Regions from separate parts of the Glaciecola siphonariae genome, predicted to be linked through region 2. Evidence: predicted binding sites of a transcription regulator. Region 2 holds the regulator's gene; the other holds the start of a gene.
What was found. Region 2 encodes sigma-54, which starts transcription at its own class of promoters, with help from an activator protein. Its sites were predicted from a motif close to GTTGGCACGNNNNTNGNNT; they were not measured.

Region 1: the regulator sigma-54 is predicted to act here: its motif matches at 5,498-5,516, upstream of ACFO4O_RS07335 (LPP20 family lipoprotein).

The regions. Positions count from the first base shown of each region.
Region 1 is NZ_JBHSGU010000002.1:1,328,590-1,336,536, reverse strand. It holds gene ACFO4O_RS07355 (TonB-dependent receptor) at 1-1,768, shown strand, start outside; gene ACFO4O_RS07350 (tryptophan halogenase family protein) at 1,867-3,393, shown strand; gene ACFO4O_RS07345 (hypothetical protein) at 3,464-4,096, shown strand; gene ACFO4O_RS07340 (flagella assembly protein FlgT) at 4,118-5,281, opposite strand; gene ACFO4O_RS07335 (LPP20 family lipoprotein) at 5,798-6,244, shown strand; gene ACFO4O_RS07330 (alpha/beta hydrolase) at 6,283-7,371, opposite strand; gene flgN (flagellar export chaperone FlgN) at 7,498-7,929, opposite strand; gene flgM (flagellar biosynthesis anti-sigma factor FlgM) at 7,938-7,947, opposite strand, start outside.
Region 2 is NZ_JBHSGU010000029.1:258,734-266,680, reverse strand. It holds gene mgtE (magnesium transporter) at 1-1,283, opposite strand, end outside; gene ACFO4O_RS17935 (HPr family phosphocarrier protein) at 1,436-1,720, opposite strand; gene rapZ (RNase adapter RapZ) at 1,723-2,586, opposite strand; gene ptsN (PTS IIA-like nitrogen regulatory protein PtsN) at 2,620-3,063, opposite strand; gene hpf (ribosome hibernation promoting factor) at 3,077-3,364, opposite strand; gene ACFO4O_RS17915 (RNA polymerase factor sigma-54) at 3,388-4,890, opposite strand; gene lptB (LPS export ABC transporter ATP-binding protein) at 4,938-5,663, opposite strand; gene lptA (lipopolysaccharide transport periplasmic protein LptA) at 5,660-6,250, opposite strand; gene lptC (LPS export ABC transporter periplasmic protein LptC) at 6,219-6,779, opposite strand; gene kdsC (3-deoxy-manno-octulosonate-8-phosphatase KdsC) at 6,776-7,330, opposite strand; gene ACFO4O_RS17890 (KpsF/GutQ family sugar-phosphate isomerase) at 7,331-7,947, opposite strand, start outside.

The sequences.
Region 1 (7,947 bases), on a different contig from region 2:
AGGCTTTGAGAGTCAGTTAGGTGTCGATAGCCCGAACAACGCTTACTGGCGTGCAGGTATGCCGCATTCGCAAGACAACGAAGGCGAAGAAACTGCCTTTATGTTTGATGCAAAATATGTGTTTGACAGTGGCTTTATTGAGTCGGTTAAATCAGGTATTCGTTATTCTAAGCGTGACCAAACAACGCGCGAATCTGCGTACCATTGGAAACACTTACATGCTGCATGGCACGATGGCGGTCCAGGGTGGATCAATCGAGGCATTCCAACGACTGATGCACTTCAGCAATATTCTACATTAGCTGACTTCAGCGATATGCAGGGTGGCGCAATTGTAATGGGTTCTCAGTTTATGGTGCCTACACTCGATATCGCGAAAAACTACGGCGACCCTCAATTTGCTGATTTACTTAAGCAAATGGCCGCAGCGGTTGGTGATGACGGTTATAGCCTGTTAAACGAGCGTATCGACGGTGACGGTAACCCCACTGTAGATGGTAGTAACTATTTACGTGAAGAGATAAACACGATTACCGAAGAAAACACTGCGCTTTACGTACAGGCAAACTACGCCTTTGAAATAGGTGATATTCCTATTGATGGTAACTTTGGTGTTCGCTACGTTGACGTAGAATCGCAAACTGATGGTTTTGTTATTTATCCAGACTACACGGAGCAGCGCGCAATCAATGAGGGCGGACCAGATTACGACCCTAACGATTTCGGTTTCTTGTTCTTACCACAGGCTGATAGAGATTTTGGTACTGGGTCGGCAGTTCCGCTCCAATTTACCGATAACTACACTAATCTGTTACCGAGCTTTAACTTACGTGCTGAGCTAAGCGAAAATATGTTCATACGTTTAGCTGTTGCCGAAGCAATCGCTTATCCAAACTTAGGGCAAAAACGTGGTTTCTTACGCGTGAGTGCAGACGAGATTGATGTTACTCGCGAACCAGCATTCGATGCAGATGGAAATCCAATTCTTGATGACCAGGGTAATCCGGTACAGAACATTACCGATGCGAATGTTAACTTCTATCGGGCAACGGGCGGTAACCCAAGCATTCAACCAATGGAGTCGATTAACTACGACGCATCGTTTGAATGGTACTTTGATGAAGGCGCTAACTTTATTGTGTCAGTCTTCTATAAAGACCTTGAAAACTTCTTCTTGTCGGGAGACCGCGGCGCGGTTATTGAGAACCCTGTTTCAGGCACGTCTCAGCCGGTTGTAATTTCTGGCCCTCGAAATGGTGAAGAGGGCTCGATGAAGGGTTATGAAATTTCATATCAGCAGTTCTTTGGTATGTTGCCAGAACCGTTTGACGGTTTAGGTGTTCAGGCTAACTATACCTACTTAAGTTCTGACGGTATACCTAACCCTAATCTTGATACCGACGGCAGTATTCTTGACGATGCGCGCGACGGCTTGCCGCTAGAGCAGTTGTCAGAAGATACAGTGAACTTGGTTGTTATGTATGAAAAAGACCGCATTCATGCGCGTTTAGCATATAACTGGCGTTCAGAGTTCTTATTGACTGCTCGTGACGTTATTACACGTAAACCTATCTTCAACGAAGCAACTGGACAGTTAGACGGCTCAATCTTTTATGATGTGACCGATAGCATTTCAGTAGGTTTGCAAGCAGTTAACCTAACGGATGAAACCATCCGAACCACTATGTTGCAAGGAGAAGACCGTCTTAACCGTTCATGGTTTAACAACGACAGACGTTTCTCGTTCATCGTAAGGGGTTCATTCTAAGTTACATAGAAGTAAATGTATGTTGATAACGACCTGTTGCAAATTGCAGCAGGTCGTTAGACACTGTTAAGCAGGTTAGTCTTGAGAAGTAATATCACATGCAACAAGCAAATCAGATAAAAAAAATTGTCATTTTAGGCGGCGGCAGCGCAGGCTGGATGTGTGCGGCATTGATGGCAAAACAACTTACCACAAAATTTTGCGATATTACCCTGATTGAGTCCGAAGAAATCGGCACAGTATCAGTGGGTGAAGCAACTATCCCTCAAATTATTCAGTTCAATGCGGTACTCGGCATTGACGAAAACGAATTTATTACTAAAACCAACGCTACCTTTAAGCTGGGTATTCAGTTTAAAAACTGGGGACGCATAGGCGATGACTATATTCATCCTTTTGGCCAACACGGCACTGCTGTAGGTCCTCTTCCGTTTTACCAATACTGGCTGAAAATGCGCGAGCTAGGCAGTCAGCAGGAGCTAGAAGAGTTTTCAATGGAAGCATTAGCGGCTCGAAATGGTCGCTTTATGCGTCCTGCCCGAATCGAAAATTCGCCGCTTAGCAGCATTGCTTATGCCTATCATTTTGACGCTACCCTCTACGCAAAGTTCTTACGAGAGTTTTCATGCGAGAAGGGCGTGCAGCGCATTGAAGGAAAAGTCGATAAAATCAAGCAACGTGAAACTGACGGCTTTATTGAAAGCCTCAAGCTCGCTGACGGTCAGGTCGTTGAAGGCGATTTATTCATAGACTGTTCAGGATTTAAGGGCTTACTGATTGAAAAAACACTTGGCGCCGAATACGTAGACTGGCGTCACTGGTTACCTTGCGACAGCGCAGTGGTTGCACCATGCGCCATTAAGAATCCGGTAAACCCTAATACGACCTCAACGGCGCACACCGCAGGTTGGCAATGGCGTATTCCTTTGCAAAACCGAGTAGGGAATGGCTGTGTATACTCCAGTGCATTTATGAGTCGAGAGGAGGCTTTGCACAATCTCACGTCGACGATTGAGAGTGAACCTCTAGCCGAACCACGTGATTTGAAATGGGTCACCGGTTATCGTAAAACGCCATGGGTGAAAAACGTAGTAGCGATTGGCCTGTCGGCTGGCTTTGTTGAACCGCTCGAATCAACTGGCTTGCATACGATCCAAAATGCCATTTCTAAGCTTATAATCATGTTCCCGACCAAGGCGTTTAAACAATCGGATATTGACGCCTACAACAAGGTGTCGGAAATTGAATTTGCGCGGCTGCGTGATTTCATTATTTTGCACTACAAAGCCACGCAGCGCGATGATTCAGAGTTTTGGCGCTATTGTAAAAACATGGACATCCCAGACACTCTGAAAGAGAAGTTTGAATTGTTCCAAGAAAATGGACGATTCTGGCGTCAAGACAGTGAGCTTTTTGGCGAGGCTTCATGGATATCTGTGTTTGTGGGTCAAAATGTTTATCCTCAGTCTCCGCACCCTTTAGTTAATATCATGACCGAAGAAAAGCTGCGAGATGAGATGCAGCATATTAAGCATGTGCTTGATAATTCGGTCACGCGCATACCCGGGCACTTTGACTATATCAATAGATACTGCGTAAAACCTGAGTTTCAAAAAACGGGCTAGGCTTAACTAGCCCCTTTTTTTATGTGAAATACAACAGTCATTTCAATCTAACCACGAAACGAGAATAAATATGAAAGTCATTCATCTACCTTTTATTTTATTTTTTGCACTGATAAGTGTTATCGCAAGCAGCCACGCTCAAGAGTCAGACCGCAATAAAGAAGTCGATAAAGCCTACGCCAAACTACTTACCTATTTACCTGAGGGCGCCCAGCTGATTCATGTCCCTTATGCAGATAAGCTGGGAAGTTATGGGCCTAACCTCACAACCACCTACGTTAACGACGCTGATGTCACCGGCGGAAAGCTGATTCAACTCAACGTTAAAAAAGCAGGTAAAAACATTTGGGATGATGCGGTAACCGCAGATGTGGGCGGTGAGATAAAAAAAGGCGATGTGGTGTATATGATGTTTTGGGGGCGAATCTCTCCTGAAGACCAAAACAATGAAACAATTAGACTGGCGGGCTTAGGTATACAAAAAGCCAGCCCTCCCTACAATAAAATTTTGACCAAAGACGTTGAGTTAACCTTAGGGTGGCAAACATTTGCAGTCGCCGGAAAAGCCACAGAAGACTTTACCAACTATGGCAGTCAATTAAACTTTCCTGTGTCGACAGGTACGCATATTATTGAGTTCGGTCCAGTCTTTATCTTTAACCTCGGCCCCGATGTCGATATGAGAAGTTTACCGTTTCTCTAGCGTGTAAGCGTCTTTTTCTTGCTACTGCCGAGCGACAAAGTCGTTCGGCTGCACATCTCCCAAATAGCTGTTGTCGGCCGACATAGCCGTTGCCGTATTGTTGTAGACTTGCTTTACGATAAGTGAAGTAGGGTGCAATCTAAATTGCTGATAGGACTGACCAAAGGGATCGCTTACTTCCTTTACATTGAACAGCGTCAGTTTGTCTCCTGCCTGAACCTTATGACTGCGCCCTAGATTAATTTGCAACTGGTTATTAGCTACCGCTAAAACGCGACCCATGGTAGGTTCACACCGCGTATTTTCCTCTAGTTCAGCAATACTGTGCTGTATTTGTTTCACGATATTTTGACCATACTGGCTTTGCCAAAAGCGTTTGGAGCCCACGTCCACGCGTTCGTTTCTATCAAATTCCCAGTTGGCTCGTGAACGATAGGTTTTACTGAACAATTGCTCGCCGGTCGCGCCGTTAACTATCGCGACGCTGAAGTCAAATGCACGCACCTGCTGATCACCTTTGTAAAACTCAAACGCGGAAGGCCGCTGCTTTTCAACAGACACGTCATCAATGCTCACGGTTAATACATATTGTGTGTTTGTTTTGTTCGTTAGTACGCTTGCCGATGTTTCAACATCGGCTAAATGCCAGTCGAATACATAGGGCTCTATATGACTAATTTGCAGAGCGGAGCTCATTTTATCCATGATGCTTTGAAACTTAAGCGCCACTTCTTTACCTAGTTTTTGTATCTGACCGTTGGCAGCTTGTCCTTCGTAGCGAATGGGAAAATAGGTGCTGGCAATACGTTTAGTGTAATCACTTGCACTACATTGGCTGTTTTGAGCAAAAATATCAGCACGAATAGATACGGTTACTACACCGTCTTGGTAAACTTCATCAGTTAATTCAACTGCGGCGACTTCACCGGCAGCCCTGACCTCTAAATGATCGTTCAACAACAAGCCATTCGTTATTTGCTGAACGCTAGTCACAGAGGCGCCGGCAAACAAGAGCGCCTGACGGATAGCCTCTTCGGTCGCTTGTTGACGAGCCGCCTCTTTGTCGCCATTTACAATTACCGCCTGTCCCGACGCTGCAAACCATGCCGCGTGTGCATTGGCAACGAAAACGCTCAGGGATATTAGCATTAGCAAGCAGTAGCGCTTAGTCAAAAGGGTAGTCATATTTTCCTCCGGGTAGCTTGGCCTTTTATTTGCAAACTTTTACTTGCAAATAAAGCCTCGTACTTACGAATAAGAAGTTAAGATTTAGAAGTAGAAATTCAATACACGGCGATAAACACACGACCATAAACTTCAAATCATTATTTAACGTCATTGATATACGATATAAACAAGTTACGTGCCATATGCGCAGGTTTGCCCTTCTGCCAATGCAGCCATGGCACACGCTTTGCTTTATCTAACTCACATTCCGTTATGAAATGAACGACTAACACTAAGCGACTGAAACAACTTACTTAATGAGGTGGTTCATGTATGCAAAAAGCAAGGCGAAATAACATGTGTTTTAGATATGCTGAAGATTTACACAAGACTTTACAAAAGACTGCACCTAAGACTACACACCAGGCAATGCGACAAATAAGCGCAGCGACACGCTTTACGCGGTCAGGCATAGACAACTTAAAGACCAAATACGCAAATATAGCGACCAAATTTTTGCGCATCGCCGCGCGCATGCTAGCGTTAACTTTACTGATATTCATGAGTGCCTGCTCGTCGGTAATTTCAAAACACGTTGAATGGGAAACCATTGAGCCAGAAAACTACCCCGTATTGAGCGCAGTCGGCTATGCCCCAATTAATGCACAGCTAGGCCTCAATGACTCAAGCAAACGAATACAGGCGATGAAAGCGTCAAAACTCGATGCTTATCGCGAGCTTGCAGAACAAGTGTATGGACAGAAAGTTGACGCCGAGCAATCACTAGCAGATTTGGTGCTAACCAACAATCAACTTAAGTCAACCGTTGAGGGCGTGATACGCGGAGCGAAAGTGCTCAAAACCTACCCGATAGGGGATGACACCTATGCCACCGAATTAGAGCTTGATATGGCGGTGGTTTATGATTTGTATTTAAGCACGGCTAAACCCAGACGTGTCAAAGATGTAAGCTACTACTAAGGCACATTCCACGCGGTAGCGATGGCCTCGGCATACAATCACAAATGATAGTAGTTTTCAGCGGCTTCATATGTAAGCCGTTTTTCTACGCAGCGACCATTAAATATATCGTCAAATAAGGCTTTGAGCGCTGAATTTTGCTCTACCGGCTCACCCTTGAAGTAGCTATGTTCGTTGCCTACCCCTTCACACTCAGTTACGTCAATATACACGCAGTGTTCGCTATTTAAGCTCTTTAGAAAATGCCCCAAGCGTGCTTTTTGCGAGGCCCCAGGCTTGATGCGAGACACGCGCAGCGCAGCGTCATTTTCGTTAATTACCACATAAATTCGCTTGCGAACGTCAATTTTGTCTACCCATTGTGCATGATTTTCGTTGTTGGTGTCGCCGGCCACTAAATTAATATTATCAAATACAAGTTGTGAGGTTTTATTGTCACTGGTCATCAAAGAGTGTTTAAGCAGATAGTTTCCCATACTGTGACATAGCAAATTAATTTTGACCTTACATACCGCGCTAACTAGTTCAGTGTAGAGGCTAGCAGCTGCCATTGGGTTGTCTCGGTGCTGATACTTTTGCTCTACCTTGTGGGCAATTGATTTTAAACTAGCGGTGCACATCAAGGTATGAAAAAACTGTATTTTCTCAACAAAGCGGTTAAACGCGCCAGACGATGCTCGCGCGTCTGCCTTGTCACTCAAATATGAGGCAGTTCCTGATATCGTTCCACCGCCGTTAGCGGGCCAAGTGAACGGAACAACAATGGCGTTATAAAGTGACTCAAGCTGTTCGGCGGTTTTAAGCACATCACCTACATCATTGTTATAGCCATGGACAAAAAATAATATGGATTTATTTTGTTTTTGGGCCTGTTCAAAAATGTCGCATGCCACAGCCAACGAAGCGTGCCAAGGAATGTTAGTATTAATATCCAAGTTAAATTTTTTGTTGAGCTGGTCAACGCGCGGCTGCTCGAGTTTGTCTTCTAAAGGCTCTACTCTCCATGTTTTGTTATGCTGAGTGACTTTAACAAGGCGAAGTTCGTTTGGGCCCTTGGGGTTGGGCGTATCGCCAAATGCTTTTATGTTGCCGGTATTATCCACTGCTCTGTTGGTGACTATATACATAGACAAGCCCTAGTCTTTGACCAAATAATGTACAGTCTAGAATAGTCTTTTTTGGATGTGATGCAAGGCACAAAAAAACGCGTCTTAAAGACGCGTTTTCGAAAAAAGGTAGGGTGGTATTAGAAATTACACGCTAACGCCTTTGCCAGCGCTGTCGCCTATGGCAAGTCCGGCGCGGTTGTAAGTCATCGATTCTTTCGCTCGAAGCTCCATCATCATGTTGCGCAAATGGACTAGGCGCAACTGACCATGCTCGACCGATTTGGCATTAATCGCCGTCAGGTACTTACATTCGCCCAAGACTTTTTTGCAGTCCTCAAGCAATGCCTGACACGCATCTGGAATAGCCGATTGCTCTGCTACGCGTTTATACATTATCTCTACCGCCTGGTCTTGCGACTCGATATCGGCTAAAAGAGCCTGCTTATCGTTTAGCAACTGCATCAGTGTTTCAGGTTCACGAGAGCTTATTAAATGTAACTCTTGTTCCAGCACCACTTTTAGCTCGCAAAGCAAGCTAAGCTGTTTATTTATCGCATTCTCAAGACTTGTAGTCATAATGTATCCTACGCTTTA
Region 2 (7,947 bases):
CTACCGGCTAAGGCCGGGTCTATATTTAAGCGCTTCATGATGATGGGTAAGGTGGCACCGGCAAGACCTGCGGCCATCATATTCATCATCATAGCAAAAGCTATCACGGCGCCCAGCATGTAGTCCTGTTTCCAAAGGGCAATTACGCCAGCAATCAATATTGCCCAAATCATGCCATTGAAAAATCCAATTGCCAGCTCTTTACGCACCAACCACACGGAGTTGCTGCCAGTGACGTGACCGAGCGCCATACCGCGTATTACAAGCGTTAAGGTTTGATTGCCAGCAACCCCGCCCATACTCGGCACAATGGTATTGAGAATGGCAAGGACCGCGAGCTGACTAAGAGTTGCCTCAAACATATCGCTCACGGCTGCCGCTAAAAGCGCCGTCACCAGATTCACGCCTAACCAGACAGAGCGACGCTTGGTACTTTGGCCCACGGGAGCAAATGTATCTTCTTCGTCATCAAGGCCCGCCATACTCATCATGGAGTGTTCGGCGTCCTCACGAATAATATCGACTACATCATCAATGGTAATCCGGCCTACTAATTTGTGTTCATTATCCACAACTGGCGCTGACAGCCAGTTATATCGCTCAAACATGCTGGCGACTTCGTCATCGGGCGTATCGGCGCTAATAGCATCTGGTTCATCGTCCATGATGTCTGTGACAGAAATGTCAGGACTGGCGGTAAGCAAAGTAGCAAGTGATACGGTGCCAATAAGAATATCTTGGCGGTCGACAACGTAAAGGGTATCGGTATTTTCAGGTAGTTCGGTTTTTAAACGCAAGTAGCGCAATACTACATCTATGCTTACATCTGGGCGTAGGGTGATGGTGTCGGTGTTCATGATGAAACCGGCGGTTTCTTCACCATACGATAAGGCTTTTTCAGCCCTTAATCGGTCTTGGGCATCCATTGATTTAAGAATGCTTTGCAGAACGTTGTCAGGCAGTGAGCTTAAGGTCTCTGCCAAGTCATCGGTGTCCATCTCTTCGAGGGCATCAACAACTGTCGCTGGCATCATTTTACTAATAATGCCGTTTCGAACATCCTCCGACAGCTCTTCAATGACGTCTCCATGAAAGTCTGCGTCAAGCAGTCTCCATAGTTCGTCTCGAGTTTTTGTGGGTGAAGATTCAAGCAGAAGCGCGACGTCACTGGCAGGTAAATCGAGCAGCATTTTACGCACGCGCACAAATGCGCCGGCATTCAAAGAACGACCGATAGACTCAAGTCTAGCCTGCGTATTACTTAGTTCTGCGGTTTCTGACATGTTTACCCCAAGAGAAGTCAAGCGAGCATAAACGAAATGCTGAGGCTTCTAGTGGCATTATATCACCATAAAGGCTCATGAATACTTGATTTTTATGAAGTTTATAGTGCGCGAGGCCTATTAACTGACCTTGCTAAACGATGAATACGTATTTATTCGCTTTCGTCGAATTTGTTTTCAATGAGTTCACTGATAGCCACCATCGCTGCATCAGCATCTTTGCCAGTGCAGCTTACCTCAACGGTTTTTCCCTGGCCGCTTTCTAGCATCATAAGTGCTAAGACGCTATTGGCAGGCGCTGTATTATCTGCTTGCGTTAGCTGAATATCTGCCTCGAACTGCTTAGCGAGCTGTACCAGCTTGGTGGCGGCGCGAGCGTGCAGGCCAAGCTTATTGGTAATGGTTAGCTGGCGGGTCACCGAATGGGGTTTGTTCATTATTAAGCCTGCTTTGCGAGGATGTTTTTAAGTTCTCTATGCTTAACCTGCACGTCACCATGAGTGGATTTGAATGTTTCAGAGAGCGCTTGCGCCACATACACGCTGCGATGCTGACCACCGGTACAGCCAATGGCAATGGTTACGTAGCTGCGGTTGTTTCGCTCAAGATGAGGCAGCCAAGTCGTTATCAGATTTTGGACTTGCCAAATAAACTTCATAACTAAAGGTTGCCCCGCAAGAAACACCTCAACCGGGCCATCTAAACCCGTTAGCGGACGAAGGTCCGGGTCCCAATGCGGGTTGGGTAAAAAGCGCACGTCAAAAACATAATCGGCGTCTTTGGGAATGCCATATTTGAATCCAAAGGACTCAAACAAAATCACTAAGTCAGTGCTTTTTTTGCCTAACACGCGCTCCCTTATGAGCTCAGCGAGATCGTGTACCGACAGTTGATCTGTGTTTATATTTAAATCTGCTTTTTCAGCCACCGGCACAAGAATTTCTCGCTCAGCGCTAATCGCATCGGTAAGTGAATTAGATAATTTAAATAATGGATGCAAGCGGCGCGTCTCGCTATAGCGTTTTATAAGAACATCATCGCTGGCATCTAAGAATATGATGGTGATGTCCCAAAATTCTGGCAGGTATTCGAGAATTTCTGAAATCTCTTGCTCGGCCTTTGGCATGTTTCGCACGTCAATACTCACGGCAACTAGCTCGTGTTCGTCAGCGAGCGCATGGGTAAGGGTAGGGAGCAAATTTACGGGGATATTATCAACACAATAATACCCTAAATCTTCAAGCGCTCTGAGCGCGATAGACTTACCTGAGCCAGACCGGCCGCTTATTATTAACAGCTTCACACCTTGCTCCTGATTAATATTTGAGGGGGTCGCTTATGCTAGTGCAGCGACGATTTCATTTTTATTTTCGGCTTTTCTTATCGCTTTTACAATGTCTTTGTCGCTTAGTTTCCGAGCAATGCCCGACAATGCTTTCAAATGCGTTTCGGCTTCGTCATTGGGAACTAGAATTGCAAAAAAGATATCGACCGGTTTATTGTCGATGGCGTCAAACTCTATCGGCTCGTCACTTGTCACAATGATTGCCATTATTTGACTGATCCCGTTCATACGTCCGTGGGGGATTGCAATACCATTGCCAATACCTGTACTGCCCATTTTTTCGCGATTGAGCAAGCTGGTCAGAACTTCATTTTGATCTAATTGAGGGTGCTGCTTAATAGCAATTTCGCTAATAACTTCAAAAATGCGTTTTTTGCTATGACACTCAACCGAACATTGAGTCCGGTCGAGTGAAATGATGTCAGAAATGATCATATAAGGGTATCAACTAGTGCCGTCTAAGCTTTTCTTTGTGCTTGATAACCTGTCGGTCAAGCTTATCTATCAGAGAGTCTATGGCAGCGTACATGTCGGTATGTTCGGCGTTTGCAAACACTTCGCCACCGTTTAAATGTAGCGTCGCTTCTGCTTTTTGGCTCAACTTTTCTACGTTTAAAATTACATGCACATTGTTTATGTGATCAAAATGCCTTTCGAGTTTTTCAAATTTGGTATCCACATAAGTGCGCAATGAATCGGTGATTTCTACATGATGACCGGTAAGGTTTATTTGCATAATGCTAGGTCCTCTTGTTGCGTCTAAATTAGACTCTTTCGTTGATTAGATGGAGGAATGTGTAACGATTCCCGATATTTTGCAATTGTTCGCCGAGCAACCTGAATACCTTGCTCGGCAAGCATTTGCGCAATTTTGCTATCGCTTAGCGGTTTGTTTGCCGGCTCTACAGCCACGAGCTTTTTGATCAGCGCGCGGATTGCAGTCGACGAACAGTTTTCACCAGATTCTGTCGCTACATGGCTAGAGAAGAAATACTTTAATTCAAAAATCCCACGAGGCGTGTGCATATACTTTTGCGTGGTCACCCTAGAAATAGTCGACTCATGCATATCAACCATTTCCGCCACGTCATTTAACACCATCGGGGTCATTTTCTCTGGCCCTTTTTCAAAGAATTCACGTTGCTTTGACACAATACAGTGAGACACTTTAAGCAAGGTCTCGTTGCGACTCTCCAAGCTCTTTATAAACCACTTTGCCTCTTGTAAATGTGACTTTATAAATTGTGAATCGTTCGGATTTTTAGAGGTTTTTCCAAAACTCGCATAGGTTTCATTTACCGATAGCGCCGGAAGAGCGTCATTGTTTAGCTCTACCGTCCACACGCCGTTTTTCTTGTATACGTTTACGTCAGGAATGACATATTCAGGCTCGCGGCTGGAAATAGCGGTGCCGGGGCGCGGATTGAGCGTTTTGAGTAGGCGCATTACTTCGCGCAGCTGATCTTCCTTCAGCTTGGTTTTGCGCATTAAGGTGCGATAGTCTTTGCTGCCTAATAAATCCGCGTGCTGTTTGATGAGCTCCTTAGCTTCATCTAGCCAAGGCGTGCTTTCGTCAAACTGCTTTAATTGAATAAGTAAGCACTCTTGCACAGAGCGCGCGCCTGCTCCCACAGGGTCAAACATTTGAATGCGCTTGAGAACGCATTCAACCTCATCGAGCTCAATTTCTTCGTCATCTAAACTATCTAAGATATCTTCACTGCTGGTGGTTAAATAGCCCGACTCATCTATCGAGTCAATAATGGCGATGGCAATGGAGCGGTCAGTTTCGGAAAAATGCGTCAGCTCCATTTGCCAGATTAAATGGTCTTGTATTGATTCAGAGGTTTCCCCTTGAAAGACAAAATCATCATCGGGATTGCTACCTACCATTTTCACAGGCGCTGAGCTTGACCCCAAATATTCTTCCCAAGAGCTGTCTAGGGGGAGATCGTCGGGTAAATCGCCTTTTTCTAATGCATCGTGACTATCGATGCCGTCACTGCCAGATAAGTCAGAGTCACTCTCGGCAGAATTAGAGGCGCCGTCAGCATTGTTTTTTTCGCTGGAATCGTTTTTGTCACCTGAATCTGCGTCGTTAAAATCTTGTTCGGTAAGCTCCAGCAAAGGATTAGACTCTAATGCTTCTTGAATCTCTTGTTGTAAATCCAGCGTAGATAGCTGCAGCAATTTGATGGCCTGCTGAAGCTGCGGGGTCATCGTTAGCTGTTGACTGAATTTCAGTTGTAACGAAGGTTTCATTTACTTCCTTTGCTTACGTTTAAGCCCTTTATACGCGTTAACGCAGACTAGAGTGCAAACTGTTCGCCCAAATATACATCGCGTACAGTCTGATTGGCTAAAATTTCATCTGCTGTGCCAGAGGCGATTAATTCGCCGTGGCTGACAATATAAGCTAACTCGCACACGTCTAACGTTTCTTTTACGTTGTGATCAGTGATTAATACGCCTATATCGCGTTCTTTGAGCTGATATATGATCTTCTTTATATCATTAACAGAAATTGGGTCAACACCTGCGAAGGGTTCGTCGAGTAAAATAAATTTTGGATTGGCGGCCAAAGCCCTCGCAATCTCTACTCTGCGGCGCTCACCGCCCGATAAACTCATACCCAAATTATTTCGGATGTGGTTGATGTTAAAATCGTCAAGCAGTTCGTCGGCTTTTTGCTCTTGTTGCGACCGGCTGAGTTCTTTACGCGTTTGCAAAATGGCAATCAAGTTTTCGTATACGGTAAGTTTACGAAAAATCGAGGCCTCTTGAGGCAGATAGCCTATACCCTCACGCGCACGCTCATGCATAGGCTGGAACGTAATGTCTTTTTGGTCAATGTGAATTTCGCCTTTATCTAGCGGCACTAAACCCACGATCATATAAAATGTGGTTGTTTTTCCTGCGCCGTTAGGTCCCAAGAGGCCTACAATCTGACCGGTCGATACTTCAATGCTGACATCACGTACAACTTGCCTTGATTTATACGACTTCGCGAGATGTCTTGCTTGTAGCTTACTCACTGCTGCACCTCGTCGTTTTCGGGCTTGGTTTGCGTATCATCTGCCGAGAATGCGCCGGGGCTAATCACAGTGCGCACACTTTCTGCGCTGTCATCGTTACTTGTTGCTAAGACTTGTTCTCGGGTCATATCAAATACAATCATATCGCCCGTCACTCGCATTTCATTTTGCATAATCAGCGCTTCGCCTTTGAGTGCGATGGTGCGAGGCTCCACCTCATAAATTATTTCAGTGGCTCTTGCTTCCACCCATGTGCCGTCTTCTTTGCGCTGCTTATAGCTTGCCGGGCTGCCCGTTGCGATAATAATTTCTTTACCGGTGCCGTCGGCTGCATTGACCTCTACCTTGTCGGCAAGGAGTTCTAGACTGCCTTGGCGAATGATTACATTTTCAGTAAATATTGAGGTTTTAGCGCGTCCGTCGATGGCCTGACTTTTCGAGTCGAGTGTAACCGGCATACTAAAGTCTGTTGAAACGTTTGATTCTATCGCTTCGGCGTTAGACTCTGTTTGAAAAGAGTGGGCTGACTCTGATGCAAGCACAAGCAGTAATATGCTAAGGCTTTGGATTAAACTGGGTCTGTACATGTTCTGATAACTCATATTGTTGCGTTGCAAGGTTGCCAAATAAACCAATGCTTCTCACTTGGTAATCAACACCACTTATATTAACTACTTGGTCAGACGACAGGGTTTTATTTTCTAAATTAATCTCAATAAATTCCGTGCTTATTTCTTTAATAAACTCATCGGTTTGTAGATTAACAATGCGTACGTTTTTCTCGAGCTGGATACGATTGTTGCTGTAAAGAGTGCCTTCATCGGCAGTCACGCGCCAGGGGTCGCCATTGTCTAAATACAGGGTGTAGACTGGATTATCAAAAACCGCAAATCCAAGTTCGTCATAGTGCTCCATTTTGGTCGCCGCGACCTGATGACTCAATTTCCCTTCAATGTCGTATAGCTTGCTGTTGAGGTTGATAGCTCTATAGTTTGGCACCAAGGGAGAATCATCTTCCATGGATTCAAGCGCTTTTTCCTCTTCAAACAAAATAGGCAGGTAAAGTAAAAATACTGCGGTAAATATAAAGGCAATGCTGTATCCAATGCGATTCACATGCTTGCTCCATGCGAGATGTTGAGTAAGCCTTTTGCTTGCAGGACCAAGTCACAGAATTCTCTGACCGCACCTCGGCCACCTTTTAGCTGAGTAATATGATTCGCCTGACGTTTTACGAAGGGATGAGCATCGCTGACAGCAACTTTAATCGCGCTTAGTTCAAACAAACCTAAGTCAGGCATGTCATCGCCGATACTCGCTACTTGCTCTGTGCTAAGTCCATGCTCATTCATTAGCTGTTTGAGTGCATCGTACTTGTTTTCTTCGCCCTGAATAATAAATTTTGCGTTCAACGCTTGCATACGCTTATGCACAATATCAGAGCTTCTGCCGGTAATAACTGCTATATCTACACCGCACTGCGCGAGTGCTTTCACGCCATAACCGTCTTTACTGTTAAACGCTTTTAGCTCTTCACCATGATTGCCGAGATATATAAATCCGTCTGAGAGTACGCCATCAACATCGAGGACCAAAAGCCTTATTGACTTGCAGGCATCGAACAAAGATGCGGGCACATGGCCATATAGTGTTTCAATGTTTTCCATCTACACGACTCCAGCTTTTAATAACATGTGCATATTCAGCGCACCCACAGCGTGCATATCGTCATCCACCACAACTAAGGCGGTGATGCGTTTTTCCTGCATTAAATTAAGCGCATTTACGGCTAAATCATCAGCAGATAGGGTTACGCCGTTTGCGGTCATTACGTCAACCACGCCCGTGGTATGAACATTAATTTGCTTATCTAGTGTGCGCCGCAAATCCCCGTCTGTATAGATACCGATTACCTTGTTTTGTTCAACAATCGCGGCAAATCCCATTCCCTTCGATGACATTTCTAGTAAGGTTTCACTCAAGCTCGCGTCACTGTTAACAAGCGGTATTTCAGAGCCAGTAACCATTATGTCATTCACGGTAAGTAGTAAGCGTTTACCTAATGCGCCGCCTGGGTGTGAAAACGCAAAATCTTCAGCGGTAAAGCCTTTGGCTTCGAGCAGCGCTATGGCCAGTGCATCTCCGAGTACGAGAGTGGCTGTTGTGCTTGTGGTTGGCGCTAAGCCTAACGAACATGCTTCTTGGTTCACATGCAGCAGAAGCGTCTTTGTGGCAAATTTGCTCAGACTGCTGTTCGGCTTATTGGTGATGGCGATAATCGGGA